DNA from 3 places in the Kitasatospora sp. NPDC088160 genome. Region 2 is predicted to be linked to each of the others. Evidence: riboswitches for the same ligand, from Rfam matches in the RefSeq annotation. Region 2 holds a riboswitch; each other region holds the start of a gene.
What was found. Region 2 has a riboswitch for cyclic di-AMP ahead of ACIOGZ_RS01530 (glycoside hydrolase family 16 protein). Riboswitches for the same ligand answer to the same signal wherever they lie in the genome.

Region 1: it holds a riboswitch for cyclic di-AMP, as region 2 does, so the genes downstream of both, ACIOGZ_RS02350 (transglycosylase family protein) here and ACIOGZ_RS01530 (glycoside hydrolase family 16 protein) in region 2, are expected to answer to the same signal.
Region 3: it holds a riboswitch for cyclic di-AMP, as region 2 does, so the genes downstream of both, ACIOGZ_RS08830 (M23 family metallopeptidase) here and ACIOGZ_RS01530 (glycoside hydrolase family 16 protein) in region 2, are expected to answer to the same signal.

The regions. Positions count from the first base shown of each region.
Region 1 is NZ_JBIUSS010000001.1:552,431-562,290, reverse strand. Features, by position in the region: gene ACIOGZ_RS02355 (hypothetical protein) at 1-843, shown strand, start outside; cyclic di-AMP (ydaO/yuaA leader) riboswitch at 1,278-1,438, shown strand; gene ACIOGZ_RS02350 (transglycosylase family protein) at 1,425-2,831, shown strand; gene ACIOGZ_RS02345 (LacI family DNA-binding transcriptional regulator) at 2,941-3,960, opposite strand; gene ACIOGZ_RS02340 (glycoside hydrolase family 13 protein) at 3,986-5,704, opposite strand; gene ACIOGZ_RS02335 (carbohydrate ABC transporter permease) at 5,742-6,647, opposite strand; gene ACIOGZ_RS02330 (sugar ABC transporter permease) at 6,688-7,689, opposite strand; gene ACIOGZ_RS02325 (extracellular solute-binding protein) at 7,799-9,076, opposite strand; gene ACIOGZ_RS02320 (GNAT family N-acetyltransferase) at 9,386-9,860, shown strand, end outside.
Region 2 is NZ_JBIUSS010000001.1:357,982-367,841, forward strand. Features, by position in the region: gene ACIOGZ_RS01505 (SDR family oxidoreductase) at 52-816, opposite strand; gene ACIOGZ_RS01510 (TetR family transcriptional regulator) at 959-1,603, shown strand; gene ACIOGZ_RS01515 (alpha/beta hydrolase-fold protein) at 1,791-2,933, shown strand; gene ACIOGZ_RS01520 (MoaF-related domain-containing protein) at 3,027-3,356, opposite strand; gene ACIOGZ_RS01525 (lipase) at 3,566-4,903, shown strand; cyclic di-AMP (ydaO/yuaA leader) riboswitch at 5,138-5,304, shown strand; gene ACIOGZ_RS01530 (glycoside hydrolase family 16 protein) at 5,307-6,641, shown strand; gene ACIOGZ_RS01535 (hypothetical protein) at 6,661-7,146, opposite strand; gene ACIOGZ_RS01540 (IclR family transcriptional regulator) at 7,496-8,293, opposite strand; gene aceB (malate synthase A) at 8,482-9,860, shown strand, end outside.
Region 3 is NZ_JBIUSS010000005.1:15,773-25,632, forward strand. Features, by position in the region: gene ACIOGZ_RS08790 (PrsW family intramembrane metalloprotease) at 1-1,125, shown strand, start outside; tRNA gene ACIOGZ_RS08795 (tRNA-Met) at 1,176-1,249, shown strand; gene ACIOGZ_RS08800 (hypothetical protein) at 1,852-3,021, shown strand; gene ACIOGZ_RS08805 (GNAT family N-acetyltransferase) at 3,018-3,479, opposite strand; gene ACIOGZ_RS08810 (hypothetical protein) at 3,516-4,268, opposite strand; gene ACIOGZ_RS08815 (sensor domain-containing protein) at 4,368-5,108, opposite strand; gene ACIOGZ_RS08820 (GNAT family N-acetyltransferase) at 5,286-5,858, opposite strand; gene ACIOGZ_RS08825 (hypothetical protein) at 5,901-6,782, shown strand; gene ACIOGZ_RS08830 (M23 family metallopeptidase) at 6,843-7,676, opposite strand; cyclic di-AMP (ydaO/yuaA leader) riboswitch at 7,689-7,847, opposite strand; gene ACIOGZ_RS08835 (alpha/beta fold hydrolase) at 8,193-9,020, shown strand; gene ACIOGZ_RS08840 (TetR-like C-terminal domain-containing protein) at 9,086-9,655, shown strand.

The sequences.
Region 1 (9,860 bases), 190 kb from region 2:
ACCGCCGGGCCCGAGTCCCGCTCGGTCGTCGAGGAGCTGCTGTCGATCGTCCGCAGCGAGCAGGGCGACATCCAGACCGCCGTCGGCTACCTCCCGGGCGAAGCCGCCCAGGGCGCCGACAGCGACGACCGCACCGTCGCCGAACTGCTGGCCATGGCCGCCGAGGCCGGCCTGCCCGCGCCGGTCCTGGTGCCGCTGGTACCCGGCCCGCACGGATTCCTGACCGAACTCCACGCCCTCGCCGCCGAGTACGGAGCCCCCGTCACCGACGTGCTCGGCCCGCACCCGCTGCTCGCCGAGGCCGTGCACGTGCGCCTGTCCGAGGCCGGCCTGGCGCGTGCCGACCGGGCCCGGCTGTTCGCCATCGCGACCGCCGCGGACGGCGTCGTGCTGACCACCGTCGGCGGCGAGGAGGCCGCTGCCGCTGCCGGCATCACCGGTGTCCTGCTGGCGGCCCGGCTGGCCGTCCCGGTCGTGCCCGCCGCGCTCGACGTGCCGGGCTCGGTCGCCGCGGCCGTCAACCACCTCAAGGAGACCGGCTCCCAGCGCCCGGCGCTGGCCCCGCTGGTGATCGGGCCGGAGGCCGACTCCGAGCTGCTCGCCACGGCCGCCGAGGAGACCGGCTGCCCGTCCGCGGCGCCGCTGGGCGCCTACCCGACGGTCGGCCAGCTGATCGCCTCCACCTACCTGGCCGCGCTGCCGGCGCCCTCCCCCGAGGCCCTGGCGCAGGCCGAGGCCGAGGCGGCGGAGGCCGCCGAGGGCACCCACGCCGACCACTCCGGCCGGGGTGGTCGCGCCGCTCACGCCGCTCACGCCGCCGCCGAGGAGTCGGCCGGCCAGTAGTAGCGGTCACCGCACGTGTGAAGGGCCCGGAACGTAGCCGTTCCGGGCCCTTCCCGCTTGTCCCGTAAGGGAGTTAAAGGACGAATAGGTGTGATGTCCGTTCTATCCGCATTTGTTCACCATCGCTCGACGCACCCCCCGACGGCCACAGTGCGGACACGCCGCTCTCCCGGCGGGCAGGCCCCCGGGCGACCCGACCCACCGTCACCCGCCTCCTGAAACGCAGACAGTTGCGCGCACCCTTCGCAGCGTTGCCGGAAATCGGTCATTTCCGATCATGACAAGTGAGGGGAACGACCGTTCTCGCCAAACCGTGATGCGCGTCACAGGTGTTTGCAGTTTGAACTTAAGTCTGCTTAACGTGCTCCCCGTTCGTGGCCACACGAACCCAGTTCATCCGCGACGCCGAGTCCTGCCGTCGGATGTCCTGGCAGCGCGAAAACGCACCACGGCAGGAGCGGGGGACCCACAGGTAAGTCGCCCCGGACCGTTCCCCGGAACGATCCAGGGCTAGGGGTGAAGCCGCGCCCACAGCGCGGCCGGGCAACTCCAGCCCGAATCCGACAGCTCACCTCGCAGGCGTGGGAGAGGACTGCGTCTTCATGCTGCCCACCAACGGCACCCGTCTGTCCAGTCGTACCCGACGCGTGATCGCCGCCGTCGGCGTCGCGGGCGTCGGCCTCACCATCCCCTGCCTCACCTCCGGCACCGCCTCCGCCGCCTCCGTCGCCACCTGGGACAAGGTCGCCCAGTGCGAGAGCACCGGCAACTGGAGCATCAACACCGGCAACGGCTTCTACGGCGGCCTGCAGTTCACCTCCAGCACCTGGGCCGCCTTCGGCGGCACCGCCTACGCCCCCCAGGCCAACCAGGCCACCAAGGACCAGCAGATCGCCGTCGCCGAGAAGGTCCTCGCCTCGCAGGGCCCCGGCGCCTGGCCGGTGTGCTCGGTCCAGGCCGGCCTGACCAAGGGCGGCACCCCGGCCGCCGTCGACACCTCGGCCGGCTCGACCACCGGCTCGGCTGCCGGTTCGACCGCCACCAAGCCCGCCGCGAAGCCGGCCGCCCCGGCCGCCAAGCCCGCGCAGACCCAGACCCCGGCCCCGGCCGCGAAGCCCGCCAAGCCGGCCGCACCGGCCCAGGACCAGGCGCAGGCCCCCGCCGACTCCACCAACGGCACCTCGGCCCAGAAGGGCCAGAGCCAGGCCCGGAACAGCGCCCAGCCCCAGGCCGACGACTACACCGTCGCCTCCGGCGACTGGCTGTCCTCGATCGCCGACAAGCACAACCTCCAGGGCGGCTGGCAGCGGCTGTACGAACTCAACCGCGGCACCCTGACCGAGGGCCCGGACTCCATCTACCCGGGCCAGCGCCTCTCGTTCAAGGACGGCGGCCAGGCCCAGCAGTCGGCTCAGGCCGACCGGTCCGGCTCCGGCTCGTCGGCCACGTCCGGCTCGGACTTCACCTGGTTCGACCGCTCGCAGAAGTCCGGCCAGACCTCCAACGGCGCTGTCGCGAGCGCCAAGCCGGCCGCCCAGCCCCAGGCCCCGGCCACCAAGCCGGCCTCCAAGCCGGCCTCCAAGCCGGCCGCCCAGGCTCAGACCCCGGCTCAGACCCCGGCCGCCACCGGCAGCATGGCCGCCGCGGTCTCCTTCGCCCAGTCGAAGGTCGGCCAGGCGTACGTCTACGGCGGTACCGGCAACGGCGGCTGGGACTGCTCCGGCCTGACCCAGGCCGCGCTGCGCGCCGCGGGCGTCTCCGTCCCGCGCGTCGCCGCCGACCAGGCCGCCGCCAGCACCCGCGTCTCGCTGGACAGCCTGCAGGCGGGCGACCTGCTGTTCTGGTCCAACAACGGCCAGAACTCCGGCGTCTACCACGTCGCGATCTACATCGGCGGCGGCCAGTACGTCGAGGCCGCCAACCCGAGCTCGGGCGTGCGCCTGCAGACCGTCGCCAACTGGGCGCCGGACTTCGCCGGCCGGGTCTGAGCACGACCGACGGGTGACAGCCGACAACTGACGGCTGACCCGGCACCCGGGCGGCACACAACGGACCCCGGAGAGCAACTGCTCTCCGGGGCCCGTCCGTTGACCGTCCTCAGCGCGCGCAGGCCCCCGTGGACCCACGCATGACCAGCTCCGGCTGGAACATGAACTCCCCGCGCTGGACGGCGTTTCCGCCGACCTCCTCCAGCAGCGCGTCCACCGCCGCGGTCGCCATCGCCTCGACCGGCTGGCGGATCGTGGTCAGCGGCGGCTCGGTGAAGGCGATCAGCGGCGAGTCGTCGAAGCCGACCACCGAGACGTCGTGCGGCACCGACAGCCCACGCTGCCGCACCGCCCGGATCGCCCCGAGCGCCATCATGTCGCTGCCGCAGACGATCGCCGTGCAGCCCTTGTCCAGCAGCGCGCCGGCCGCCGCGTGCCCGCCCTCCACGCTGAACAGCGTGTGGTGGACGAGTTCCTCGGCCTCCTCCTGGCTCCGTCCCAGCACCTCGCGCATCGCCGCCGTGAAGCCCTCGATCTTGCGCAGCACCGGCACGTACCGCCGCTGCCCGACCGCCAGCCCGATCCGCTCGTGCCCGAGTTCGGCCAGGTGCTGGACGGCCATCCACATCGCGGCCCGGTCGTCCGGCGAGATGAACGGCGCGTCGATCCGCTCGCTGTAGCCGTTGATCAGCACGAACGGCACCCCTCGCCCGGTCAGCCGGGCGTAGCGGTCGAGGTCGGCGGTGGAGTCGGCGTGCAGCCCGGAGACGAAGACGATGCCCGCCACGCCCCGGTCGACCAGCATCTCGACCAGTTCGTCCTCGGTGGACCCGCCCGGTGTCTGGGTGCACAGCACCGGGGTGTACCCGTGCCGGCTGAGCACCTGCTCGATCACCTGGGCCAGTGCGGGGAAGATCGGGTTGCTCAGCTCCGGCGTGATCAGCCCGATCAGGCCGGCGCTGCGCTGGCGCAGTCGGGTCGGCCGCTCGTAGCCGAGCACGTCGAGCGCCGCCAGCACGGTCTGCCGGGTGGCGGCGGAGACGTTCGCCTTGCCGTTGAGTACGCGGGAGACGGTGGCTTCGCTGACCCCCGCCTGCGCCGCGATGTCTGAGAGTCGCGCCGTAGTCACGGTCCCAGAGCCTATTGCAACCACGTCAGACCGCCCACCAGCCGGTGCTGTCCGGCGCGAGCACCGTCTCGCTGCCGTCGACCACCAGCTCCACCGAGGAGAGCAGCAGCTTTCCGGGCGCCGCTATCCGGACCGGCTCGTCCGTGGCGTTGACGGTGCAGACGAAGGAGCCGCGGCGGAACGTCAGGGTCCCCTCGGGGCCCTCCAGCCACTCCACGGCCGTCCCGGCGCCGAGGTCGTCCTGGGAGCGGCGGACGGCGAGCGCGCTGCGGTACAGCTCCAGGGTGGACGCCGGGTCGCCGGTCTGCGCCTCGACGCTCAGCTCGGCCCACTCGGCCGGCTGCGGCAGCCAGGACGGCCCGCCGGCGACCGGGCCGAAGCCGTACGGGGCCTCGGTGCCGGACCACGGGATCGGGACGCGGCAGCCGTCGCGGTAGCCGTCCTGCCCGGCCTTGCGGAAGAACGACGGGTCCTGGCGGACCTCGTCCGGCAGGTCGGTGACGTCCGGCAGACCGAGTTCCTCGCCCTGGTAGATGTACGCGGAGCCGGGCAGCGCGAGCATCAGCAGGGTGGCGGCGCGGGCGCGGCGCAGGCCGAGCTCGCGGTCGCCGGGCGTGCGGATCTGGGTGCCGAGGCCGGGCGGGTTGGCGAAGCGGGTGGCGTGCCGGGTGACGTCGTGGTTGGACAGCACCCAGGTGGTCGGGGCGTCGACCGGGCGCATCGAGTCGAGCGAGACGTCGATCACCTCGCGCAGCGCGGCGGCGTCCCAACCGGTGCCCAGGTACTGGAAGTTGAAGGCCTGGTGCAGCTCATCGGGGCGCACGTAGTTGGCGGTGCGCTGGACGGTCGGGGTCCAGGCCTCGGCGACGCCGATCCGCTGGCCCGGGTACTCGTCGAGGATCTTGCGCCAGCTGCGGTAGATCTCGTGCACGCCGTCCTGGTCGAAGAACGGCATGACGTCGTTGCCGAGCAGCTTGAGCTGGTCGGAGCCGCCGAGGTCGGGCAGGCCGGGGGCCTTCACCAGGCCGTGGGCGACGTCGATGCGGAAGCCGTCGACACCCATGTCGAGCCAGAACCGCAGGATCGAGCGGAACTCGTCGGCGACGGCCCGGTTCTCCCAGTTGAAGTCGGGCTGCTCGGGGGCGAACAGGTGCAGGTACCAGTCGCCGGGGGTGCCGTCCGGGTTCTCGCTGCGGGTCCAGGCCGGGCCGCCGAAGATGGACTCCCAGTCGTTGGGCGGCAGTTCGCCGTTCTCGCCCTTGCCGGGGCGGAAGTGGTACCGCTCGCGCAGCGGGGACTCGGGGCCCTCGCGCAGGGCGCGCTGGAACCACTCGTGCTGGTCCGAGGAGTGGTTCGGGACGAGGTCGACGATGATCCGCAGCCCCAGCTGGTGGGCGTCCCGGATGAGCGCGTCAGCGTCCAGCAGGCTGCCGAACATCGGGTCCACGGCGCGGTAGTCGGCGACGTCGTAGCCCGCGTCCGCCTGCGGCGAGGCGTAGAACGGCGACAGCCAGACCGCGTCCACGCCGAGGTCGCGCAGGTACGGCAGGCGGCTGCGGATGCCGGGCAGGTCACCCATGCCGTCGCCGTTGGAGTCGGCGAAGCTGCGCGGGTACACCTGGTAGATGACCGCGTCCCGCCACCAGCCTCTGGACGCGCCGCCAGTCGCAGGAGCCGGGGTGACCGCCTCGTGGGCGGCGGCGTCGGCGGCAGGCCGGGAGGTGTCGGCCAGGTTCTGGGTCATGGACGGTATCCCTTGGGGACTAGAGGAGCGAGGAGCGTTACGACTTGGAGGCACCGGCGGTCAGACCGGTGACCAGGTGGCGCTGCACCAGGTAGAAGAAGGCTGCCGACGGGATCGCGATCAGCACGGCGGTCGCGGCCATCAGGTTCCACTGGGCGTCGTGCTCGCTGACGAAGGTCTGCAGGCCCACGGCCAGCGTGTACTTGTCGGAGCTGAGCATGAAGGTGGAGGCGAACGGCACCTCGGCCCAGTACGTGAGGAAGGAGTAGAAGGCGGCCACCGCCAGGCCCGGGCGGGCGAGCGGCAGCACCAGCCGCCAGAAGGTGCCGAACGGGCTGAGCCCGTCGACCCGGCCGGCCTCGTCGATCTCCACCGGGATGGTGTCGAAGTAGCCCTTCAGCAGCCACGCGCAGTACGGCACGGTGGTGGTCGAGTAGACCAGGATCAGGCCCAGGTAGCTGTCCAGCAGGCCGAGGTCGGAGAGCATCGTGTACATCGGCACGATCAGCACCGCGATCGGGAACATCTGGGTGACCAGCAGCGACCACATCAGCGGCCGGTGGCCGGGGAAGCGCATCCGGGAGACGGCGTAGCCGGTGGTGGCGGCGACCAGGACGCCGAACACGGTGGTGACGCCGGAGACCAGCAGGGCGTTGCCGAACCAGGTGAAGAAGTCCGTGTCGAACAGCACGTGGTGGTAGTTCGACAGCGTGAGCTTGTCGAGGATCGCGCCGGGGTGGAGGTAGTCGGTCTTGTCCGGGCCGAGCGAGACGAAGAGGATCCACGCCACCGGGAACAGCGCGATCAGGCCGGCCACGATCAGGGTGCCGTGGGACAGCGCCCTGGCCAGCAGGCTGCTCTCACCGCGCCGGCGGACCTTGGCCGGCCGGGCGGCCGGGGCCACGGTCGTCGCGGGGGTGGGGAGTTCGGTGGTGGTGCTCATCGGGGGTACCTGCCTTCGTGGGTCAACTGGGTCCGGGGCCTCAGCCGTTGGCCTGCTCGTTGCGGGCGAGCCAGCGCCGGTAGAAGGCGGTGAAGACGATCAGGATGGACAGCAGGATCACGCCGTAGGCGGCGGACTGCGCGTAGTCCCGGGGGATCTGGCCGAAGCCGAGCCGGTAGGCCCAGGTGACCAGCAGTTGGGCGTCGGGCGCACCGGTGCCGAAGAGCAGGAAGATGACGTTGAACTGGTTGAACGTCCAGATCACGCCGAGCAGGACGACGGTGGAGGAGACGGCCCGCAGCCCGGGCAGGGTGACGTACCGGAAGCGCTGCCACGGCGTGGCGCCGTCCATCTCGGCGGCCTCGTACAGCTCGGCCGGGATCGACTGCAGGCCGCCGAGCAGCGAGATCATCATGAACGGCACGCCGGCCCAGGTGTTGACCAGGATCGCGGCGGACTTCTGCGCCCACGGGTCGGTGAGCCAACCGGGTTCGGGCAGGTGGAGGAAGGAGAGCATGCTGTTGACGACACCGCCGTCGGACAGCATCAGTCGCCAGGAGAAGACGGTGACGAAGGTCGGCACGGCCCAGGGCAGGATGAGCAGCATCCGGTAGACGGCGCGGCCGCGCAGCTTCTTGTTGAGCAGCAGGGCGAGGCCCAGGCCGAGGGTGTAGTGCAGGAGGACGCAGATGGCCGTCCAGGCGATGGTCCAGACGAAGTGGGACCAGAAGCGGTCGTACGAGCCGGGGCCCCACAGGATGTCGGCGTAGTTGTGGAAGCCGACGAAGTTGTAGCTGGCCGGGATCTCGTTGACGCCGATCTTGCGGGCGACGTTGAGGCTGTTGGCGTCGGTCAGGGTGAGCCAGAGGCCCTGGACCAGCGGGTAGAGCACCAGCGCACCGAGGACCAGCACCACGGGGGCGATCATCGCGTAGGCGTACCAGTGCTTGGCGTAGGAGCGCTTGACGCGTTCCAGCAGGCCCGGACGCTGCTCGCGCTCCGGGCTGCCCTTGCCGGTGGCGCCCTGCACGGCGACTGACATCGATTGACACCTTCTCGGGGGGAAGTCTCGGGGAGAGCGGGTCCGGCCGCCGGGCCCGCCGGGTGGCCGCCGCCGCGAGAGCGGCGGCGGCCCGGACGGCCGACGGCGACTACTTGGCGAAGCCCGGCAGCAGCTTGGCGTAGTCGGTGGCGACGGTGTTCAGCGCGTCCTGGGTGCCGGTGCCCTGGACGGCCTTGCCCAGGTTGGTGCCGAGCGAGGAGAACAGCGAGCTGTACTCGGGCAGTTCGGGGCGCGGCTTGGCGCTGCCGAGGACGGCCTGGAAGCCGGCGATGCCGGGGTCGGCCTTGACGTCGGCGGTGAAGGCGTCGGAGCGGGTCGGCAGGGTGGAGTTCTTCTGCGCGATGAACGCCTGGCTCTCCGCCGAGGTCATGAAGGCGGCGAACTTCTCGGCGGCGGCCTTGTGGGCCTGGTCGGCACCGGCGTAGACGGAGATGTTGTGCCCGCCGGTGGGCGCACCGGACTTGCCGCTGGAGCCCGCCGGGACGGGCGCGATGCCGAGGTTGTTCTTGTCGGCGAACGCGGCGCCCTTGTAGATGTTGGTGATCTCCCACGGGCCCTGGACGATGGCCGCGACCTTGCCGTTGTTGAAGGCGTCCATCATGTGCGCGTAGGCGTCGGTGGTGACGTCGGCCTTGGCCATGCCGGGCGCGGTGAACATCGTCTTGTAGGTCTCGATGGCCTTGACGGCCTCCGGCGAGGTGACGGTGATCTTCTTGCCGGCGGCGTCGACGGTGTCGGTGCCCTCGCCGAACAGGAACGGCATCGCGTAGTAGCCGTCCGCGGCCTTCAGCCAGAAGCCGTCGACACCGGCCTTGTCCTTGAGCGCGGCGGCGTCGGTCTTCAGCTCGTCCCAGGTCTTGGGGGCGTCGGTGATGCCGGCCTTGGCGAACAGCTCCTTGTTGTAGAGCAGGCCCAGGGTGTCGGTGACCAGCGGCACGCCGTACAGCTTGCCGTCGAACTTGGCCTGCTGGATCAGGCTGGGCTGGAAGGCGGAGGTGTCGGCGACGGCCGGGGTGCCGTCGAGCGGCTCCAGGTAGCCGGCCTTGGCGAAGGCGGCGGTCCAGCCGACCTCGGAGCGGAACACGTCCGGAGCACCCTTGGCCCCCATGGCGGTCTGGAGCTTGTTCTGCGCCTGGTCGAACGGGACGTTGACGAAGTCGACCTTGACGTTCGGGTTGGCGGCCTCGAACTTCTTGACCAGCTCCTGGTAGTTCGGCGCCTCGTTGGTGGCGTTCGAGGTGTCCCAGTAGGTGAGGGTGACCGGCCCGTCGGCCTTGCCGTTTGAGCTGGAGCCGCTGCTGCCACAGGCAGCCATCGAGACCGCGAGGGCCACAACGAGGGCAGAGGCCGCGATGCCACGCCGCATGAGAACTCCTTGGGAGGGTGGGGGTGCCCGAGATCTTCGGAGACAGGCGCATAATGGCTGCCTCGTGCCGACTGCACCGTTGCTGCCGTCGGGCTCGGAAGGAAGTTAACAGCGGTGCAATAGCGACGGAAAGTCCTTGCAGCAAGTTTCTGCAAGAAACGGCGATCGTTACGCCCACGTGTCCTGGACGTAGCCGCACGGTAGTTGACAGTGCGACCAAATGTCCGGGTTCACCCGTTTCGATCCGGTACCGGATGGCCGAGAGCACCACCATCCCTGGCCGAAAACCGCTTGCAGCAGACTGAACGCATGCGTATCAGAGCCGCCATGAGGGACGAACTACCGCTGCTGTGCGAACTGGAGCGGGCCGCCGGGGCCCCCTTCGCCGCGATCGGCATGCCGGAGATCGCCGACGACGAACCACCGGCCCCGCACGAGCTGGCCCACTACCTGGACGCGGGCGTCGCCCTGGTCGCCGTCCCCGACGCGACCGACCTGCCCCACGGGACCGACCTGCCCGACGCGGCCGACCTGCCCCACGGGACCGACCTGCCCCAGCAGCCCGGTCCCGGTCCGATCGCCGGCTACCTGCTCGCCGAGCCGGTGGACGGCGCCCTGCACATCGAACAGGTGTCGGTCCACCCCGACCACGCCCGCCGGGGCATCGGCCGGGCACTGATCGAACACCTCGCGGCCGGCACCGACGCCCCCGCGCTCACCCTCACCACTTTCGCCGACGTCCCCTGGAACGCCCCCTACTACGCCCGCTGCGGCTTCCGCCCGC
Region 2 (9,860 bases):
CCGGGGGGGGGGAGTGGCCGGGGCCCCGCCGTCGCGCGGCCGTCCGGCGGCTCACATGTGAGTGCCGCCGTCGATGCGGAGCTCGGTGCCGGTGACGAACGCGCCGTCGTCGGAGGCCAGCATCGCGATCACCCCGGCCACCGTCTCCGGACCCGCGAAGCCCTGGCCGAGGGCCGGGGCGAGCTTGGCGAGCAGGCTGAAATCGGCGTCGGCGGGCAGCCCGGGGTTGTGGGTCATGCCGCTGTCGATGCTGCCCGGCGCGACGCAGACCGCACGCAGGCCCTGCTTCGCGTACTCGGAGGCGATGGCGTGGGTGAAGGACTGGATGCCGCCCTTGGTCGCGGCGTACGCGGCCATGTAGGGGTGGGCGAAGCTCGCCGAGGTGGAGCTGAAGTTGACCACCACGCCCCTGCCACCCGCGAGCAGCGAGGGGAGCGCCTCGCGGGTCATCAGGAAGGTGCCGGTCAGGTTGACCGCGAGGAGCTTGTTCCAGAACTCCAGGCTGGTCTCGTGGGTGTGCGAGGAGCGGAGGATGCCGGCCGCGTTGACCAGGGCGTCCAGCCCGCCGAGGTCCGTGATCGCCGCCGCGACGCCGGTGACGACGGCCGCCTCGTCCGAGATGTCCAGGACCTGGATGGCCAGGCGGTCCGCGGTGCCGTCGGCGGTCGCGCGGTCCAGGGTCGCCTTCAGGCCGTCCTCGTCGACGTCGACGGCGACGACCTTCCCTCCCTCGGCGAGGATCCGGTGCACGGTGGCCTGGCCGATGCCAGAGCCGCCGCCGGTGATCAGGACGTTCCGTCCGCTGAAGCGCTCCATGGTGGTACTCCGTTCGTTCGTTCGTGGCCTCTCGACCTCAAGAGGCACGGTACGCCTTTATGGCATAACGTGCCAATAAGTCCTCCGGGTGTCACTTCGGCGCAACGCGCCACAGTGACACCGGCCTGCGTACGCTGACCCTGTGACCGGACGCCCCACCCTGAATCAGCGCCGCCGCGACGCCACCCGGCTGGACATCGCCCGTACCGCCGCCGCACTCTTCGCCGAGCGCGGGGCCGAGGCGACCACCGCCGAGGAGATCGCCCTCGCGGCCGGCATCTCGCTGCGCACCTTCTACCGGTACTTCTCCGTCAAGGAGGACGCCGTCGCGCCGCTGCTGGCGGCCGGTGGGCGTCGCTGGGTCGACCAGCTCGCCGAGACCCCGGCCGATCTGCCGCTGCGCGAGGCTCTGGAGCGCTCGGCGGTCGCCTCGCTGACCCCGCCCGACGAGGAGGCGGTCGAGGCGATGGAGTGGACGCGAAGCCTGCTGCGCGACCCGCGCCTCGACGGCACGTGGCAGCGCGTCCACGCCGACTCCGAGGAGCGGCTGCGGGCGGTCCTCGCGGCGCGTTGCCCGGGCGGCACCGACCCGCTGGAGATCCGACTGGCCGCCGCTGCGGCGACGGCCGCGATCCGGGTCGCGCTGGAGGAATGGGCCGCCTCGGACGCGCCCACGACCGGCCCGGGCTCCCCGCGGGAGCTCGGTGCGCGCTGCATGCGCGAACTCACGGCGGGGCTGCGGCTCTACGGGCGGGAGGGCTGGGCCCGCCCGGCCGCGAACAGGTGACAGATAACAGCTGACAGATTTCGTTATCTGTTATCTGTTATCTGTCGGCTGTCATCTGTCATCTGTTCCTCCTCCCCGGCCCCGTTAGGGTGGGTGATCGCGCGCCCCGGTGGGGGAACCGGGGTGACCACCTCGGATGTCCTGGACGGAGGGGGCGGGGAGTTCGAGGCGTGGGAGCAAGTAGGACATGGGTCTGACGAGCCACAAGGTGTTGGCGCTGGCCGTATTGATCGCCGTCGTGATGACGGCCGGCACGGTCTGGCTGTGGCCAAGACTCGCCAAGCAGACCTGGCAGGCGGTGCTCGGCCGGATCGGCTCCCTGCTCGCCACCCAGCTCGCGGTGCTGGCCGCGCTCGGCCTGGTGGCGAACAACTACTTCGCCTTCTACAGCAGTTGGGACGACCTGCTGGGCACCGGTGACACCGGCCCGGTGGTGATCCACAACAAGGCGGACGCGTCCGGCCGGCTGCTCGTGGAGACGATCGGCCACGCCTCCGTCAAGGGCGGCGGCGCGATGGGCCGCGAGCCCAGCCAGTCCGGTGAGATCCGCAAGGTGCGGATCGACGGCGCGGCCAGCCGGCTGTCCACCGAGGGGTACGTCTTCCTGCCGCCGCAGTACTTCCAACCGGAGTACGCGCAGCGGCAGTTCCCGGCGGTGATCGTCAGCACCGGCTTCCCCGGGATCGCCGAGAACCTGATCACCCGGTTCAACTACCCGGGCGCAGCGCTCAAGTTGCTCCAGGACGGCAACATGCAGCCGACCGTCATGGTGCTGATGCGCCCCTCGCCGGCCCTGCCGCAGGACACCGAGTGCGAGGACATTCCGGGCGGCGCGCAGTCCGACACGTACTTCACCAAGGACGTCCCTTCAGCGATCCAGGCGAGCTTCCGGGTCTCCTCCGACCCGCAGGCCTGGGCCTTCATGGGCAACTCGACCGGCGGCTACTGCGCCCTCAAGCTGGCCATGCGCCACCCGGACGTCTTTCCGACCGCCGTCGCGCTCTCCGCCTACTACGACGCCGCCGACGACCCGACCACGGGCGACCTGTTCGGCGGCAGCAAGCAGCGTCGTGACGAGGCCAACCTGATGTGGCGGTTGAAGAACCTGCCGCAGCCCAAGGTGTCCGTGCTGCTGGCCGGCACCAAGAAGGGCGACGGCGACTACCGGCGCGACACCGAGGCCTTCGTCGACGCCGTGCAGTCCCCGATGAAGGTCTCCTACAGCATGTTGGAGAACGGCGGCCACAACTTCGAGACCTGGAGCGCGCTGCTGCCGTCCTCGCTGGAGTGGCTGTCCCAGCACCTCAAGGTCCCGAACCAGGCCGCCTGAGCAGACCGTCTGAGCAGACCGTCTGAGCAGGCAGTCTGCCCAGACGGCCTGAGTAAGCCGACGGACAGCGAGGGGGCGCGGGGGCGGTGAGGCTCAGGCCACCCGCTCCAGCGTCCCGGTGTGCAGCTCGCCGACCCGGCCGCCCTCGCCCTCGTACGTCCAGAAGGCGCGTACCGTCAGCCGGCCGAGGTCCATCACGTGGCTGACGGTGATCCCGCTCTCCTCGGTCCAGCTGATGAAGTAGATCTCCGGCGCCACCTCGGCGACGTGCAGCCGCACGTCCTCCCACTGGCCCGCCGACTCGCCGAGGCCCTCCCAGCGCAGCCGCCTGCCGTCGGCCGAGTAGGTGTTGCGGAAGGCCGCGCCGTTGTCGGCCCGGAAGAGGTAGGTGCGGCCGGCGAAGGCGGGCAGGGGCGCGGTCATGGTGGGGCGGTACCTCGTTCCTGTGGGGCCGTGCACGGCGGTCTTGTGCACTGCGGAAGATGTCGGACCTCCAATTTATCCGACCCGGTGAGCCGGGTGGGCGCACCCGTGGACGGTGCGCCACGGCACCGGCCGCCACCGCGCAGGCCGGCGCGGTGTGCGGCGGGCACCTGGGCGCCCGCCGGCGGCCGGTCCTACCGTCCACCCCCATGAGACGCACCCCCACTCCCGTGCGGCACACCCCCACCGCCGTCAGACGCACCCCCACCGCGTTGTCCGCCCTCCTGCTCACCCTCGCCGCGCTGCTCCTCGGCACCCCCACTCCCGCCCAGGCCACCGTCGCCCAGACCGCCACTGCCCAGACCGCCGCCCAGGCGGCCACCGCCCCGCTCGCCCTCGAAGCCGCCTTCCCCGCCCCCGGCAACGGCTGGGCCAAGGTCGAGCGCTACCTCGACACCACCCCCGGCTTCCGTACCGAGCAGTACCCGGCCGACGGCCGCGGCGACCAGGACGGCGCCCGCCGGACGTACTTCGGCGGCACCGGCCAGCCCTCCTCCAGCCGCTTCCTGCTGTACTCGGCGACCGGCTGGGACACCGGTAGCCGTCCGACCCCCGTGCTGCTGGTCCACGGCGCCAACGACAACGCCGACCGCGCCTGGGCGAACCCGGGGGAGAGCGGCACCTGCGGTGCCTCCGCCTGCCCGTCCACCGGCCTCGCCCAGTACCTCGCCGGCACCGGCCACCGGGTGTTCGCCATCGGCTTCGCCCACAAACAGGGCGACAACCTGCTCCAGGCGCAGGCCGTCGGCGACGCCGTCGCGCTGATCCGGGCCCGCCTCGGCGTCCCCCAGGTGGACGTGGTGGCCTGGAGCAAGGGCGAGGTCGCCGCCCGGGCGTACGTGTCCTCGGTGCGCCCGTCCTGGGGGCGGGCCTACGCGGGCGACGTGCGCCGCCTGATCACCCTCGGGGGCCCGAACGGCGGGCTCGACTACGTGTACGCGCACGGCTGGTCGTTCGACCTCGCGAGCTGGCCGGCCTGCGGCGGCACCGCCAACGCGCCGTCCCCGCACCTCTACATGACCTGCTACGGCACCTACACGGCGCAGCCCTGCCTCGGCGTGCTGCCCACCGGCGGCTACGACTGCTACCCGGGCCAGCGCCAGCTGCTCGCCCGCTGGGACGGCCGGTACGGGGTGGACGGCACCGCCCAGGACTGGTGGACCACCTACTACGGCGGCCAGGGCTTCTACACCTCCGGCCAGGGCATCCAGGCGGCGATCGACGCCGGTTCGCTGATCGCGCCGCTGCAACAGGCGGGCGTCCCCGCGTCGGTGCGCACCTATCTGCTCGCGGGCGGGTCCGCCGACATCCCGGGCGTGCTCAACGAGAACCGGGGGCCCAGCGACGGCATCGTGTTCACCGCGAGCGCCCTGGACACCACCGGCATCGCGACGATCGGCGGCACCCGGCTGCTCACCGGCCTCAACCACCTGGAACTCGCCTGGGCACCGGAGGCCGAGAGCCAGGTCGACAACTGGCTCGCTTGACCCGTGGACCGCCGATTCGCCGATTCGCCGATTCGTCGTTCGGCAGCTCGACGGCTCCGCTGATCCGTCCCAACTGATCCACCACGCAGCGTCGTTGATCGACACCACTGTGACCTGTGCGACAACCGGCCCGAGCAGGTTGTCCGTTCACGGACGGCCTGCCTAGCCTGCAACCGTCGTCCGCCCTCGCGGACCCCCGCCGCCGGGACGCCGAGTCCTGTCCACCCGCCGGCCGGCAACCGAGCACCACAGCGGACGGGAGCGGGGGAACCAAGGTCAGCGCCCGGCCCGTACGCTCCCGCGTGCGGGCCGTGGCTAGGGGTGAAGCCGCTTCCACCGGCGGCCGGGCTGCCTCAGCCCGAATCCGACAGCTCACCTCGCAGGCGTCGCAGAGGACACTGCCATGCACCAGCCTGCCCGGCGCCGCGCGCCGCGCCACGCCCGCCCCTCCCACCGGGGCCGCAACGCCGCCCTCGCCGTCACCGGAGCGCTCGCCGTCACCGGCGCCGGACTGCTCGGCCTGCCGGCCGTCTCCGGCGCCCAGGCCGCCACCGCCCCGACCGTCACCCAGGACCGGCTCGCCCCGGCGACCATGGTCGCCAACCAGGCCGCCACCGCCTCGCTGACCCTCCACTCCTCGGCCTGCTTCACCGCGAAGACCGTCGGCGTGGGCGTCCGGAACGCGGCCGGTGCGAACCTCGACTTCCCGGGCAACGCCTCCAATGTGCAGATCTGCCCGAGCGGCCTGTCCTTCACCAGCGGCGCACGCGCCCTGCCGGCCGGGACGTACACCCAGTTCGGCTTCTGGCAGGACCTCGGCGGGGCCTGGCACAACCTGGCCTCGCAGCAGCTGGTGGTCTCCAGCACCCCGGCGCCGACTCCGCCCCCGACCCCGACGCCCACCACGAAGCCGACTCCCGCCCCGACCCCGACTCCCGCCCCGACCCCGACGGCGACCCCCACCGCGAAGCCGACCCCGACGAGCAGCCCGAGCCCGAGCAGCCCGAGCGCCACCGCCAGCCCGTCGGCCGGCACCCCCGCATCCCCGGTCGCCGGCAAGTCGCTGACCTGGTCCGACGAGTTCAACGGCCCGATCAGCTGGGGCTCGCGCTGGGTCGGCGACAAGAGCACCGCGTACAAGTACGGCAACCACAACCCGGACGACAACAAGCTCGACCTGCTGAACAAGAACAACGTCAGCGTCGCGAACGGGGTCGCCACCTTCACCGCCGCGCCCGGCACCACCACGCTGGAGAACGGCAAGCAGGCCTGGAACACCGGCTTCCTGACCACCGAGGGCTCCAGCGAGGGCTTCCAGGTCAGGACCGGCGACTACGCCGAGACCCGGGTCAAGCTGCCGTCCGGCTCCGGCGCCTGGCCGGCCTTCTGGACCTGGAAGAACGGCAACGGGGAGGTCGACTCCTTCGAGTACCACCCCGACAACCCGAACCTGCTGGAGCTGACCAACCACGTCAACCCCGGCAACCCCAAGTACTACACCGACGCCGGCGCCGTCGCGAAGGACCAGTGGGTGACCATCGGCACCTATTACGGCGCCACCTCGGTGGACTGGTACGTCAACGGCGCCAAGGTGTTCTCGGACGGCAAGGGCGTCGGCGCCAACTGGTCGGCGTACCTGATCCTCAACCTGTCGGTCGGCGCGGGGAAGTACCACCCGGCGCCGCAGGGCACCGCCCCGATCACCTTCGCCGCCGACTACGTCCGCGTGTACCGGTAGGGCCTTCGGGGCTTCCGGGTCAGGAACCGGGAGCCGTCTCGACCACCGTGATGTCGAACGGCTGCCGGTTGTTCCCCTCGTCCGGGTCGTCCACGCCGCGCACCGCGACCGAGCCGCCGGTGAGCTTGCCGATCCGCAGGTCCGGGGAGAGGTGCACCGGTACCAGCGCGGTCGCGCTGCGCAGCGGGGGCAGTCCGGCCGGGAAGACACAGCGCACCTGTCGGCCGTTGAGCCGTACCTCGCAGTCCTCGGGGAAGTACGGGCCCACTGGGGAGACCCCGGGAGGCAGCGTCACCAGCACGGTGAACGGTGCGGCGGTGGTGTCCGGGCCGCGGTTGGCGATGAAGGCGTGGACGGTGGTGGTGCCGCCGGGCGGGGCGGCGTCCGGGTCGAGCCGGACCACCTCCAGATCGGAGCGGGACGCCGTGGGGGCTGCCGTGTCCACCGCCGGCCGGGGCTCGGGCCGCCGCAGCGCCCAGGACGGGCCGGCGGTCAGCGTCGCCACCGAACAGCCGGCCGCCATCGCGGCGACGAGCGAGGCCGCGCGGAATCCGCAGAGCCTGCTGGCCTGCCCGGACCCGCCCCGCCTGGACCCGCCCCGCCTGGACCCGCCCCGCCTGGATCCGCCCTGCCCGGACCCGCCTCGCATTGTCGAACGCCTGTACGTCATCGTCGTCCACCCTGTCCCGGGGCCCCGGCCGCCCGCGCCGCTGCGGGCCGCGTCCGCACCAGGGTGGCGGAGCCTGCGCCGGGGGCCGGTGCAACCCGCTCGGCGTCCGCCCGAACGGGGGAGCGTACGTACGGGAAGTCGACCGGATCGACTTCCCGTGCGTGAAGCGGGCGGTGGCGACGGGTCAGGGTGCGAGGACCTGCCCCAGCCGGGTCGCGATGTGGTGCATCACCGGCACCAGCGAGGACGTGCCGGCCTGCTCCTCCAGGGCCCGGATACGGGCCTCCGGGCCGGACACCGACAGGGCGGTGGGCGTCGGCGCGCCCGGTACGGCGAGCGCGATGCAGCGGACGCCGATCTCCTGCTCCTGGTCGTCGACCACGTAGCCGCGCTCGCGAGCCTCGGCGAGCTGGTGCAGCAGCTCCTGCGGGTCGGTGACGGTGTACTCGGTGTGCGCGGGCAGCGGGTTGGGGCCCAGGACGGCGCGCGCCTCGTCCTCGGGGAGCTGGGCCAGCAGCGCCTTGCCGACGCCCGTGCAGTGCGGCTGCACCCGTCGGCCGACCTCGGTGAACATCCGCATCGAGCGCCGCGACTGCACCTGCCCGACGTACACCACCTCGCCGCCCTCCAGCACCGCCAGGTTGGCGGTCTCGCCGGTGGCCTCCATGAGTTCGGCCAGGTAGGGGCGGGCCCAGCTGCCGAGCAGCCGGCCGGCCGTCTCGCCGAGGCGGATCAGCCGGGGGCCGAGGGTGTAGCGACGCGCGGTGTCCTGGCGTACATAGCCCTGCTGGACGAGGGTACGAACCAGGCGGTGGATGGTCGGCATCGGCAGGCCGGAGCTGGCGGAGAGCTCGCTGAGGGTGGCCACGCCGCCGGAGTCGGCCAGCGCCTCCAGGAGTTGGAAGGCGCGCTCGACGGACTGCACGCCGCCGGTCGCGCGGTCCGGGCTGGTCGTCGATGCTGTGTCGGGGGTCGAAACCACCGGCGTTCCCTTCGCTGTCGGGGAGGAGTAGAGTCCCGGCGATCACATCAACAAACCGTTGAAATTCTGTATCGCGGAAACTAGTCTCCACCTTACAGAATCGAACCCGCCGACAGGTGGGTTCCGATCAAGGAAGTTCCCACCGGAGCTCCCTTCGCCAGGCTCAACCGCTTAGGAGTGTCCTGCCCATGGCTACAGAACAGGGACCCGTCGGCGCCTCCCCCGCTGCTCCGGTCGTCACTGTCGCCGGTCCGCGCGTTCACCGGGCGGAGGAGGTGCTCACTCCGGAGGCGGTCGCCTTCGTCGTCGGCCTCCATCGCGCTTTCGAAGGGCGCCGACAGGAGCTCCTGGCCGGGCGGAAGGCCCGCCGGGCGGAGATCGCCAGAGCCGGCACGCTGGACTTCCTCCCCGACACCGCCGACGTCCGGGCCGCCGACTGGAAGGTCGCCGAGGCGCCCCGCGCGCTCCAGGACCGCCGGGTCGAGATCACCGGTCCCACCGACCGCAAGATGGTCATCAACGCCCTCAACTCCGGCGCGCGGATCTGGCTCGCCGACTTCGAGGACGCCACCTCCCCGACCTGGGAGAACGTGGTCAGCGGCCAGATCAACCTGATCGACGCCTTCGAGGGCCGGATCGACTTCACCACCTCCGCCGGAAAGGCGTACGCCCTCAAGCCCGCCGCCGAACTCGCCACCGTCGTGGTCCGCCCGCGCGGCTGGCACCTGGACGAGAACCACCTGCTCGTCGACGGCGCCCCGGTCGCCGGAGCCTTCCTCGACTTCGGCCTGTACTTCTTCCACAACGCCGCCCGGCTGCTCGCCAAGGGCGCCGAGGACCCCAACTCCGGCCCGTACTTCTACCTGCCGAAGACCGAGAGCCACCTCGAAGCCCGGCTCTGGAACGACGTGTTCACCCACGCCCAGGCCGCGCTCGGCATCCCGCACGGCACCGTCCGCGCCACCGTGCTGATCGAGACCATCACCGCCGCGTTCGAGATGGACGAGATCCTCTACGAGCTGCGCGACCACGCGGCCGGCCTCAACGCCGGGCGCTGGGACTACCTGTTCTCGATCGTCAAGAACTTCCGCGACGCCGGCGAGCAGTACGTCCTGCCGGACCGCAACAGCGTCACCATGGCCTCGCCGTTCATGGCCGCCTACACCCGCCTGCTGGTGCAGACCTGCCACAAACGCGGCGCCCACGCGATCGGCGGCATGGCCGCGTTCATCCCCAGCCGCAGGGACCCGGAGGTCAACGCCGCCGCCCTGGAGAAGGTCAAGGCGGACAAGGACCGCGAGGCCGGCAACGGCTTCGACGGCTCCTGGGTCGCCCACCCGGACCTGGTGCCGGTCGCCCGCGCCTCCTTCGACGCGGTGCTCGGCGAGCGCCCCCACCAGAAGGACCACCCCGGGCCCTCCGAGCCGGTCACCGCGACCCAGCTGCTCGACATCGCCGGCGCCGACGGCAGCTGCACCCACGCGGGGCTGCACAACGCCGTCCAGGTCGGCATTCGCTACATCGAGGCCTGGCTGCGCGGCCTCGGTGCGGTCGGCATCTTCAACAT
Region 3 (9,860 bases), on a different contig from region 2:
GGAGCCGTCGCACCGCCCCGGCGCGGCCGCTCGGTGGCAATCTCCTCCGTCACCGCCACCGCCGTACTGACCCTGGCCGGCTGCGGGGTGCTGATCCTGCACCTGGTCCAGCGGCAGACCGGCACCGTCGGGCTGCTGGTCGGCGTCGGCCTGGCGATGGTGCCGCTGCCGTTCGTGCTCGGCGCCCTGGCCTGGCTCAACCTGACCGCCCGGGTACCGCTGCGGCACACCGTGTTCTGCCTCGCCTGGGGCGCCTGCGCGGCCACCACCGTCGCCATCGTGGCCAACAACTGGACCGCCAGCTACCTGACCTCGCACCAGGGCCCGCTCGGCGAACTGCTGGGCGCCGGCATCGCCACCCCGCTGATCGAGGAGACCGCCAAGGCCACCGCCCTGCTGGTGCTGCTGCTGCCGCTCGGCCAGCGGCTGCGCTGCCACGGCCGCCGCACCGGCCGCCCCTGCGCGCCGCTGCTGCACCGGCTGCCGGCCCCCCGGCTCCCCCGGACGTACGCCCGCCGCCCGGCCGGTCCGCACGCCCGGGGCCGGCTGCGGCTGCGCCCGTACCTGCGCCCGCTGCCGTACCTGCGCCCGGCCCCGCCCTCCGGCGGCGGCCCGCACCGCCGCTCCCGGCCCCGCACCCTGGCGGCCGGGGTGGTGCTCGGCGGGATGACCGCCTGCGGCTTCGCCTTCACCGAGAACGCCCTCTACCTGGGCCGGGCGTTCACCACCGACCAGCGGCAGCGGCTGGACAGCATCGGCCTCGGCGATCCGCCCAGCCTGCGCGACTTCGACGGCACCGTGCAGACCTTCGTGCTGCGCGCCCTGCTCTCCCCCTTCGCGCACCCGCTGTTCACCGCGCTCACCGGGATCGGCCTGGCCGTCGCCCTGACCACCGGGCGGCGCTGGCTGGCCCGGCTGGCCGCGCCGACCGGGCTGCTGCTGGCGATGGCGCTGCACGGCACCTGGAACGCCGCCGCCGACCTCGGCACGGACGGCTTCCTGGCGGTGTACGGGGCACTGATGGTGCCCTGCTTCGCCGCGTTGGTCTGCTTCGCGGCCTGGGCCAGGTCCCGGGCGTCCCGGCACGCCGCCCGGCGCGGCAGGCGCTCTGCCGGGGTGGTCTGAAGAACCGATTTCCCATCTCGGCGACTTCCCCGTATTGTTGTGTTCACCGACGCGGGGTGGAGCAGCTCGGTAGCTCGCTGGGCTCATAACCCAGAGGTCGCAGGTTCAAATCCTGTCCCCGCTACTCAGTAGCAACGAAGGGCCCGGAGGATTCGTCCTCCGGGCCCTTCGCGTTCCCCGGCACGGCGAAGGAACGTTCTGCCGCGAAGCCGCAACGGACCTGGGCCCCCGTCAGCGGAGACCGCCCGAACGACGCCGCCGGGCCGCCGATAAATCCGTTGCCCTCCGGCCGGTGGGCTGCCTATCGTGGCGGCACACTGAAGGGAGGTGATCCTGAATTGAGTTCCATCAGGATGCGTGAGGTGGCTGCTCGCTAGAGCCGCCCCTGCCTGCGCGGGGTGAGGCCTGAGGCCTCCGGCAGGCGAAATCCATAGCAGTCACCCGGCCCGCAGGCCCACCGGTACATCCCCGGTGCCTCGGCGCCAGGCCAGTGCACGGGCCGGCGCGGAGGAGCAGCCTGCGGGCTGTCTGCGTTCTCCACCGCTCTCCGGTGTCTTCCGCCGCTCTTCGCCGTCACCCGCGCCCCGTCCGGGGCGCCCCCGCGTCGTACCCGGGGCGCCCCCGCGTCGTACCCGGGGCGCCCCCGGGTCGTTCCCGGGGTGGGGCCGCGGCGCTAGAGTCGGCGCGGGTTCCGGAGCGGAGCGGCGCAGGCACAGGGGGTAGGCGATGGCGAAGGCCCGGCGGCGGAGCGGCACGACGACCCTGCGGACGGCCCGGTGGGCCGCGACCGGGGTGCTGGCCGGGACGGGCCTGCTCGGGCTGCTGCTCTTCTCGCTCGGCCGGGAGCAGGCCTGGCAGGCGTTCGGCGGCGGGCTGGTGGTGGCCGGGGCCTCGACGGTGCTCGGCGGCGCGCTCGGCTTCCTGTTCGGGGTGCCCCGGGTACGCAGCGGCAGCGGCGAGCCGCAGGGCTCGTACGCCCCGAACACCAACCTGGAGCAGGTGTCCGACTGGCTGACCAAGGTGCTGCTGGGCGTCGGGCTGACCCAGCTCGGCTCGCTCGGCGAGCGGCTGCACCAGCTCGGCACCGCGCTGGCCCCCGCACTGGGCGGGGAGGACGCCGCGGTGCCGTTCGCGGCGGCACTGGTGCTGTACTTCGTGGTCTTCGGCTTCCTGGCCGGCTGGCTGGTGACCAGGCTCGCACTGCCGCAGGTGCTGACCGACGCCGACCAGGCCCTGGACCTCTTCCTCGCCGGGCAGGACCGCGACCGGCGGGGCGACAAGGTGGGTGCCGACGACCTGCGGGTCCGGGCGATGCAGCAGCTCGGGCTGCTGGGGGGCAGCGCGGAGCAGTCGGCCGCGCTCGCCGCGCAGCTGCCGCCCGCCTCCTCACCCTCGTCCGGGCCGGAGGGCGTGGTGGCCGAGGTCCGCTCGACGGCGCGGCGCTCGGCGCTGACCGCCGACCAGGTGCGGGCCCTGTACGCGGACGGCTCCGAGGGCCGCCGGATCCAGGCGCTCGCGCTGATGCAGGGCGACCCGTCGCTGGCCGACCTGCCGAGCCTGCTGGACGCGATCGAGCGTCCACGCTCCGGCTTCGAGCAGTACCACGCGCTGCTGGCCGCCCGGGGCCTGCTCTCCCGGCTGCCCGGCGCCGAGGCGCAGCGGCTGCGGGACGCGGTGGCCGGGCAGTTGGTGCTGCCGGAGGGGATCCCGTACGGGTCGGACCGCAGCTGGCTGGCGGAGAAGATACTGTCCCGGCTGGAGGCGACGGCCTTCGTCCCGACGCAGCCGGCCCGACCCGCCGAGCCTGACCACCCGGGACAGCCGGGACAGCCGGTCCCACCCGCTCAGCCCGCTCAGCCCGTCCAGTCGGCTCCGTCGGCGGGCGACCCCAGCTAGCTGCCGAACTCCTTGACGGTGAAGCGCAGTTCGGGCTGCTCCCAGGGCGTCTTGACCTGCGGCGGGCGGGTGCCCGTGCGCTCGGCGCCCACCTGGAGGTAGAAGCCCTCGGCGGGCGGGTGGGACACCACCTTGACCGAGGCGATCCCGGCGGCCCGGGCGCGCTCCAGCATGTCCGCGATCAGCTTCCGCCCGATGCCGAGCCCCTGGGCCTCGTCGGCGACGAACATGAGGTCCAGTTCGGCCGGTTCGCGGATCAGGCCGTAGAAGCCGAGCAGCCGGTCGGTGGTCGGGTCCGAGGCCAGGAACACCTCGTGCCGGGCGATGTACTCGGGGGTGACCCGGTAGCCGTCGATCATCGCCGAGTAGTGGCCGCGGTAGGCGGTGGAGGCCTGTATCAGCTCGGTGAGCCGGTCGGCGTCGGCCGCCCTGGCACGCCTGACGGTCGTCTCGTTCATGCGGGCGAGTATAGGGGCGCTGACCAGGAGAGACCATTACTTTTCGGCAGCAGACCGGCGGCGGCGGTCGGCGGCCCGCAGGACCAGGACCCGGCGGGTGCGGCCGTCCGCGGCGCGGGGGAAGCGGCGGATCTCGCTGGCGACGCGGCGCTCGCCGAGCGCGTACCGCAGCGGGTCGAGGTGGGCGCAGCGGAGGCCGTGGCCGTCGTGCAGCGGCTGGACGCGGACCTCGCCGTCCGGGGAGGTCACCCGGACGAGTTCCACCAGGGCGTCCAACTGCCTTTCGAGGCCGAATAGTTCGGGGTAGGCGAAGAGCAGGTAGCCGCTCAGGGTGAGCGCGAAGGCGCCGTCCGCGAACGGCAGTCGGGGCAGCGCGGCGGCCACGTACTGCTGCGGGTGCGCGGCCGAGTCGGCGGCGAACAGGCGGCGGGCGCGGTCCCAGCTGCGCAGGTAGCGGTCCGGCCGGCAGGAGCGCGGTGACGGGTACAGGTGCGGACGGGCGGCCATCGCGGTGGCCATCGACGCCCGGGCCGCCAGCGCGTGGGCCGCGACCTCGGGTGCGGGGAGCGCGTACGCCGGGTCGGCGGCGATCACCCGGCAGCCGAGCCGACGCGCCTCGGCGGCCAGGCCGGCCGCACCGCCCGGACAGTCCAGCACCGGGCCCGGCAGCGCGGCGAGCTGGGCCCGGGTGAGGTCGAACAGGTCGCAGTACTCGTCCAGCGGGCGGGAGGTGACCAGGATGTCCCGGCCCAGGGCGCCCGGGTCGGCGGGGGTGTGTGCGGCGGCCACCCGGCCATCCCAACACGGGCCGGCCCCACCCGCATCCGGAGCACGTCCGGGTGTGGGCGGGGCCGGGGAGGCGGGCGGGGCCGGGGAGGGCCGTGGGGTTCAGCGGCCGAGCAGGCCCTGGGCGGCGGCCCGGTTCACGTTGGTCAGGCCGCGGACCAGCTGGGCGGTGAGGATGATGAGCAGCACCCCGACCAGCGAGAGGCCGGCGATCTGCCAGGCCCCCTCGATGTAGTAGACGTGCTGGACGTTGTCGCTGTCGTAGAAGTCGAAGACCCGGTACCCGCGCCAGGAGGTGAAGGCCGGAAAGACCCAGTGGTAGAGCGGGTACAGCGCCATCGCCCAGCCGAGCAGCAGGAACACCAGCGACAGGACGAAGCTGAGGACCGCCCACGGGAACATCACCACCTGGTAGAACGCGGCCTTCCACCCGGCCGGGTCCGCCAGCCGCGCGGTGATCGCCCCCCAGGTGCCCGGGCGGGTCTGGCGCACCGGCGCCGGGGCGGGCACGTCCAGGGCCAGCATGCCGCGCACCCGGGCCCGCTCCATCCGGCCCATGCCGCGGGCGACGGTGGTCAGGAGGGCGAGGACGGGCAGGCCGAGGACGGTGACGAAGGTGCCGATCCCCATGCAGAACAGCACGATCGAGACGGAGAAGCCGATGACCGACAGCGGCAGGCCGGTGAGCGTGTAGCCGATCTCGCGGTAGTAGTGCCCGGAGAACGGCGCCCGCCAGACGGCCGGCGGCTCCTCGGTCCGGTGGGCCCGAGCGGGACGCGGGTCGTCGCCGTAACCACCGAGGACGTCCCACTCGCGGTCCTGCGTGCTTCGGCTGATGCTCATGTCCCGGCCCCGGTCCCTCGTTCTCGACTGCTGATGGCATCAGTCTGGTCGAACGGCGGGCCGGGGAGGATCCGGAGGCCTGGCGGATCGGGGGTGGGGTTAACCCCCCGGGCCTGACCCGGCAGGCCTGCCCCCAGGTCCGCGTGGACGTCCGCGTCGGACGTCCACGCCGGGCCGTCAGCCGGTCGCGCCGCTCCACTCGTCGGCGAGCAGCGAGTACAGGTACGAGTCGGACCAGGCGCCACCCTTGTAGAGGTCGTGCCGGACCCGCCCCTCCAACTGGAACCCGAGCCGGAGGAGCACCTTGGCCGAGGCGGCGTTGTCCACGTCGACCCGGGCCGCCAGCCGGTGCACGCCGAGGGCCTCGAAGGAGAGCTCGCAGAGCAGGCCGGCGATCTCGCCCGCGTAGCCGCGGCCCCAGACGTCGCGGCCCAGCACGTAGCCGAGGTGGGCGGAGCGGTGCTTGCCGAGGGTGAGGGAGGCGTGGGCGATCGGCACGGCGTCCACCGGGTCCTCGGCGTCGTCGCGCCGGGTGACGGCCAGCCGGTAGGTGTCCCGTTCCGGCGCCATCGCCTCCTCCAGGTAGAGCTCGATCTGGTCGGCGCAGGTTTCACGGTCGCGCGGCTCGAAGGGGAGGTAGCGGGTGACCTCCGGGTCGCTGAACAGCCCGTACAGCGCGTCCACGTCGCCGGCGGTGTGGTGATACTCGCGGATGGCCAGCCGGGGGCCGGTGAGTCGTACGGGGACCATGGCAGCCGACCCTACCCCCGGCCAGCGGTTACCGTTCGAGCTATGAACGACGAAGACCTGCGGCTCGCCCCGCGCACCAGGGCCTCCGACCTGCTCGCCTGGGCGGCGGAAGAGGACCGCGCCCCGGTGGCCGAAGCGCCGCTGCGCGCGGTGCTGGCCCTGCTGGAGCTGGGCGAGGGCAGGATGCACGACGGCTGGCCCGAACTGACCTCGAACGCGGTGGAGCACCTGCTGTACGAGCGGCTCTACCTGTACGTCCAACCCGAACCGGAGGCGGACCCGCTGGCGTACGGCGCCGCCGTCCGGCTGCTGACCGACCACCAGCGGGCCGCCAAGCGGCTCAACGCCAAGCGCCAGGAGCGGCTGCACGCCGAGGCCGAGTGGCAGGGCGAGGTCGCGGCCGGGCTGCTGCGCCGCGCCGACCTGGTGACCTGGCCCCGGCTGTACGCGCTGCTGCTGCACGCGTACGGGGCGGACGTCGCGGATCCGGAGGCGGTGCGGGAGTGGCTGACCGGCTTCCGGGAGCTGGCGCAGGAGGAGCGGCTGGCCGTGTTCGCCGCACTGGCGCAGACCGGCTGGCTGGACGAGGTGGACGAGCAGGGCTGGAGCCCGACCCGGGTGATCTCGGTCGGCATGGCCACCGACGGCGCGCGCCGGCTGCTGGAGCAGGGCCTGATGCGGCGCAGCTACCGCAACCTGGCCGAGCTGACCGCGCTGGGCCGGCCGATGCCGGACGAACTGGCCGGGGACTTCGGGGCGTTCGAGGAGGCGGCGGTGGAGGCCGCGCTCGACCTGTACGGGGAGTGGACGGTGCCCGGGCTGCCGCGACTGCTGGTGGAGGAGTTCCCGGACCTCGCGCCGGAGCCGGGGCAGGAGGAGATCGACGCGTACCTGGCCGGGCTGGCAGACCCGGCGCAGGAGTGACGCGGCGAAGCCCCGGCCGCGGTGCCTTCTGGTTCCGGCGGCCGGGGCTTCGCGGGTGCGTCAGGGGTTGACGCCGCGCTGCTGGAACCAGGTCTCCGGGTCGACGGGGGCGCCGCCACCGGGGCGGACCTCCACGTGCAGGTGCGCGCCGGTGACGTTGCCGGTGGCGCCGACCTTGCCGATCTGCTGGCCGGAGCCGACCTTGCCGGAGCCCTTGATGATCGAGGAGAGGTGGCAGTACCAGATCTCGGTGCCGTCGGGCAGGGTCTCGACGATCCGGTAGCCGTACGAGCCGGACCAGCCGGCCGAGGTGATGGTGCCCTGGCCGACCGCGTAGACGGGGGTCCCGGTGTCCGCGGCGAAGTCCAGGCCGGTGTGCAGGTGGGCCCAGTAGCGGGCGCTCTGGCCGTAGTGGGCGGTGAGGTGGTAGTCGCGCACCGGCAGGGTGAGGGCGGCGGCCTTGGCCCGCTCGGCCTCCTCGGCGGCCCGCTTGGCCTCGGCCTCCTTCGCGGCGGCCTTGGCCTCCGCCTCCTTCGCGGCCTGGACGCGGGCGTCCTCCTCGGCGGCGGTGCGCTGGCTGTCGGCCTGCAGCTGGATGCGGGCGGCGAGCGCGAGGCCGGGGTCGGCGGAGAGGGCGACCGGGGTCTCGTCCGGGGTCTCGATGGCGGGGGCGGCGGCCGGGGTGGCGGAGGCGAAGCCGGTGGCGCCCAGGGTGGCGGCGACGGCGGTGACGCCGAGCAGCGGGGAGGCCCCACGGACCTGACGCGGCATCCGGTGCCGGTTGGTCTCGGCCTCCGGGCCCGCGTACTCGGGGCCGTCCGGGCCGGGGTGGTCGAGGAGCCGGGTACCTGCTGCGAGGCCGGCCGGGTGTGCCGGAGTGTGCGTCGACGCCACGGAGGCGCGCTCCTTTCCTTCCTTCGCGCCTACCGGGTTAGCTGACGGGTTCGGAGCAGGAAGGTCTCCTACGGCCGGGCCGGAGCCCCGCCGATTCACCCCAAGGAACGTGGTTCCCCGGCTCCCTGACCTGCCCGGAGGCCGGTCGGCGGGATTAGGCGACGGCGCACGGTGCCGTCTGGGTACGGCGTTGACGACCGCGCTGCGTTATCAAACGTTAATCCTAGGAGGCCCTGATTCCAAGCCGTTCGCCCGGGACGACCGGAGACGGGCGGGGCACTCCGGGGCACGACGGGCGTTTTGTTCCCCTTGGACGCCCCTGCACCCCCTTGAGCACCGTTGACGCCACCTCACGTGATCGGACGTCAACGAACGGCCCTTCATCCGCGCACCCCCCGCCAGCCTCCCCCGCTCCGCAGGGCGCGAGGGCTTGACGGCTAAGGCTATTAGCCTTAGCTTTATGGCTATCGGCGGCAGCGCCGAAGCCCCGCACCGGCAACCCTCCGGAGGCCCACCATGAACGCCACCAGCGCCCCCACCACCCAGTACCTCGACGTCACCGGCGGCCGCCTCGCCTACGACGACACCCGACAGGGCGACGGCGCCCCCGTCGTGCTGCTCCCCGGAATGCTCGACACCCGCGCCGCCTACCGGCACCTCCGCCCGCTGCTGGCCGCCGCCGGCCGCCGGGTCATCACCATGGACCTGCGCGGCTTCGGGGAATCCTCGATCATCTGGGACGACTACTCCCCCGCCGCCATCGCCACCGACGTCCTCGCCCTGCTCGACCACCTCGGCATCGACCGCGCCGTCCTGGTCGGCAACTCCTACACCGGCGCGACGGTCGTCAAGGCCGCCGGCGACGCCCCCGAGCGGGTCGCCGGCATCGCCCTGATCGACGCCTTCATCGAGAACCCCCCGCCCGGCGCCCTCATGCGCGGCGCCCTCCGCGTCATGGGCTTCCTGACCGTCCACTCGCCCGCCTTCTGGGGCCTCTACCACCGCAAGCTGGCCTACCCGGGCGCCAAGCCCGCCGACTTCGACCCGTACGTGGCCGGACTCGTCGCCGCCATGCGCACCCCCGGCCGCAAGACCGCCACCCGCGGACACGTCAGCGGGGACTCCGCGCCCGTCGGCTGGACCGCGGCCGTGCGCTGCCCCTCGCTCGTCATCATGGGCAGCAAGGACCCCGACTTCCCCGAGCCGGAAGCCGTCGCCGACCGGCAGGCCATCGCGCTCAACGCGCGGAAGGTCATGATCGACGGATCCGGGCACTACCCGATGGCCGACAACCCGCAGGCCACCGCCGACGCCCTGCTGCCCTTCCTCGCCGAACTCGCCTGAGCCCCGCCCGCCCACGTCAGCCCCGCCACGCCACGTACGCCTTCCACCGACGGAGAGCCCACACCATGCCCCGAGTAGGACTCACCCCCGAGCAGGTCGTCGACCACGCCATCGCCCTCATCGACGAGCAGGGCGCCGACGCCCTCACCCTGGCCGCCGTCGCCGCCCGGGCCGGGGTCGCCACCCCGTCGCTGTACAAGCACGTCAGCGGCGGCCTCGCCGAACTGCGGCGGCTCATCGCCGTCCGGGTCACCGAGGAACTCGCCGACCGGCTCGCCGAGGCCGCCGTCGGCCGCAGCGGCGACGACGCCGTCGACACCGTCCTGCGCGCCTACCACGCGTACGCCACCGAGTACCCGCACCGCTACAACGCCCTCCCGCAGGCCCCGCAGCCGGACGACGACCTCACCCGCGCGGCCGGACGGCTCGTCGGGGTGATCATCGCCGTCCTGCGGGAGTACGGCCTCGACGGCGCGGAGGCGATCCACGCCGCCCGCACCGTCCGCTCCGTCGCCCACGGCTTCGCCTCCCTCTCCATCGGCGGCGGCTTCCAGCTCGCCGAAGACCTGGCCACCACCCAGAGCCGCCTCATCACCCTCCTCACCACCGGGCTCCGCACCTGGCCCACCCCCTGAGACGCCGGCCACCGCACCGGCCGCGGCACGACCCACCCGGTCTCCCACGACGACGGAACGGCCGGCGCACCGGGTGAGGCGTGCGCGAGAAGTCGGACCCGCCGACTTCCCGTGCGGCGGGCAGGCAGCGGGCCTGGGGGTGGTGGGGCCGGACGGGTTAGTGTGGCCGGGCTGACTGGTGGTCATGACAGGGGACCGCCGACCC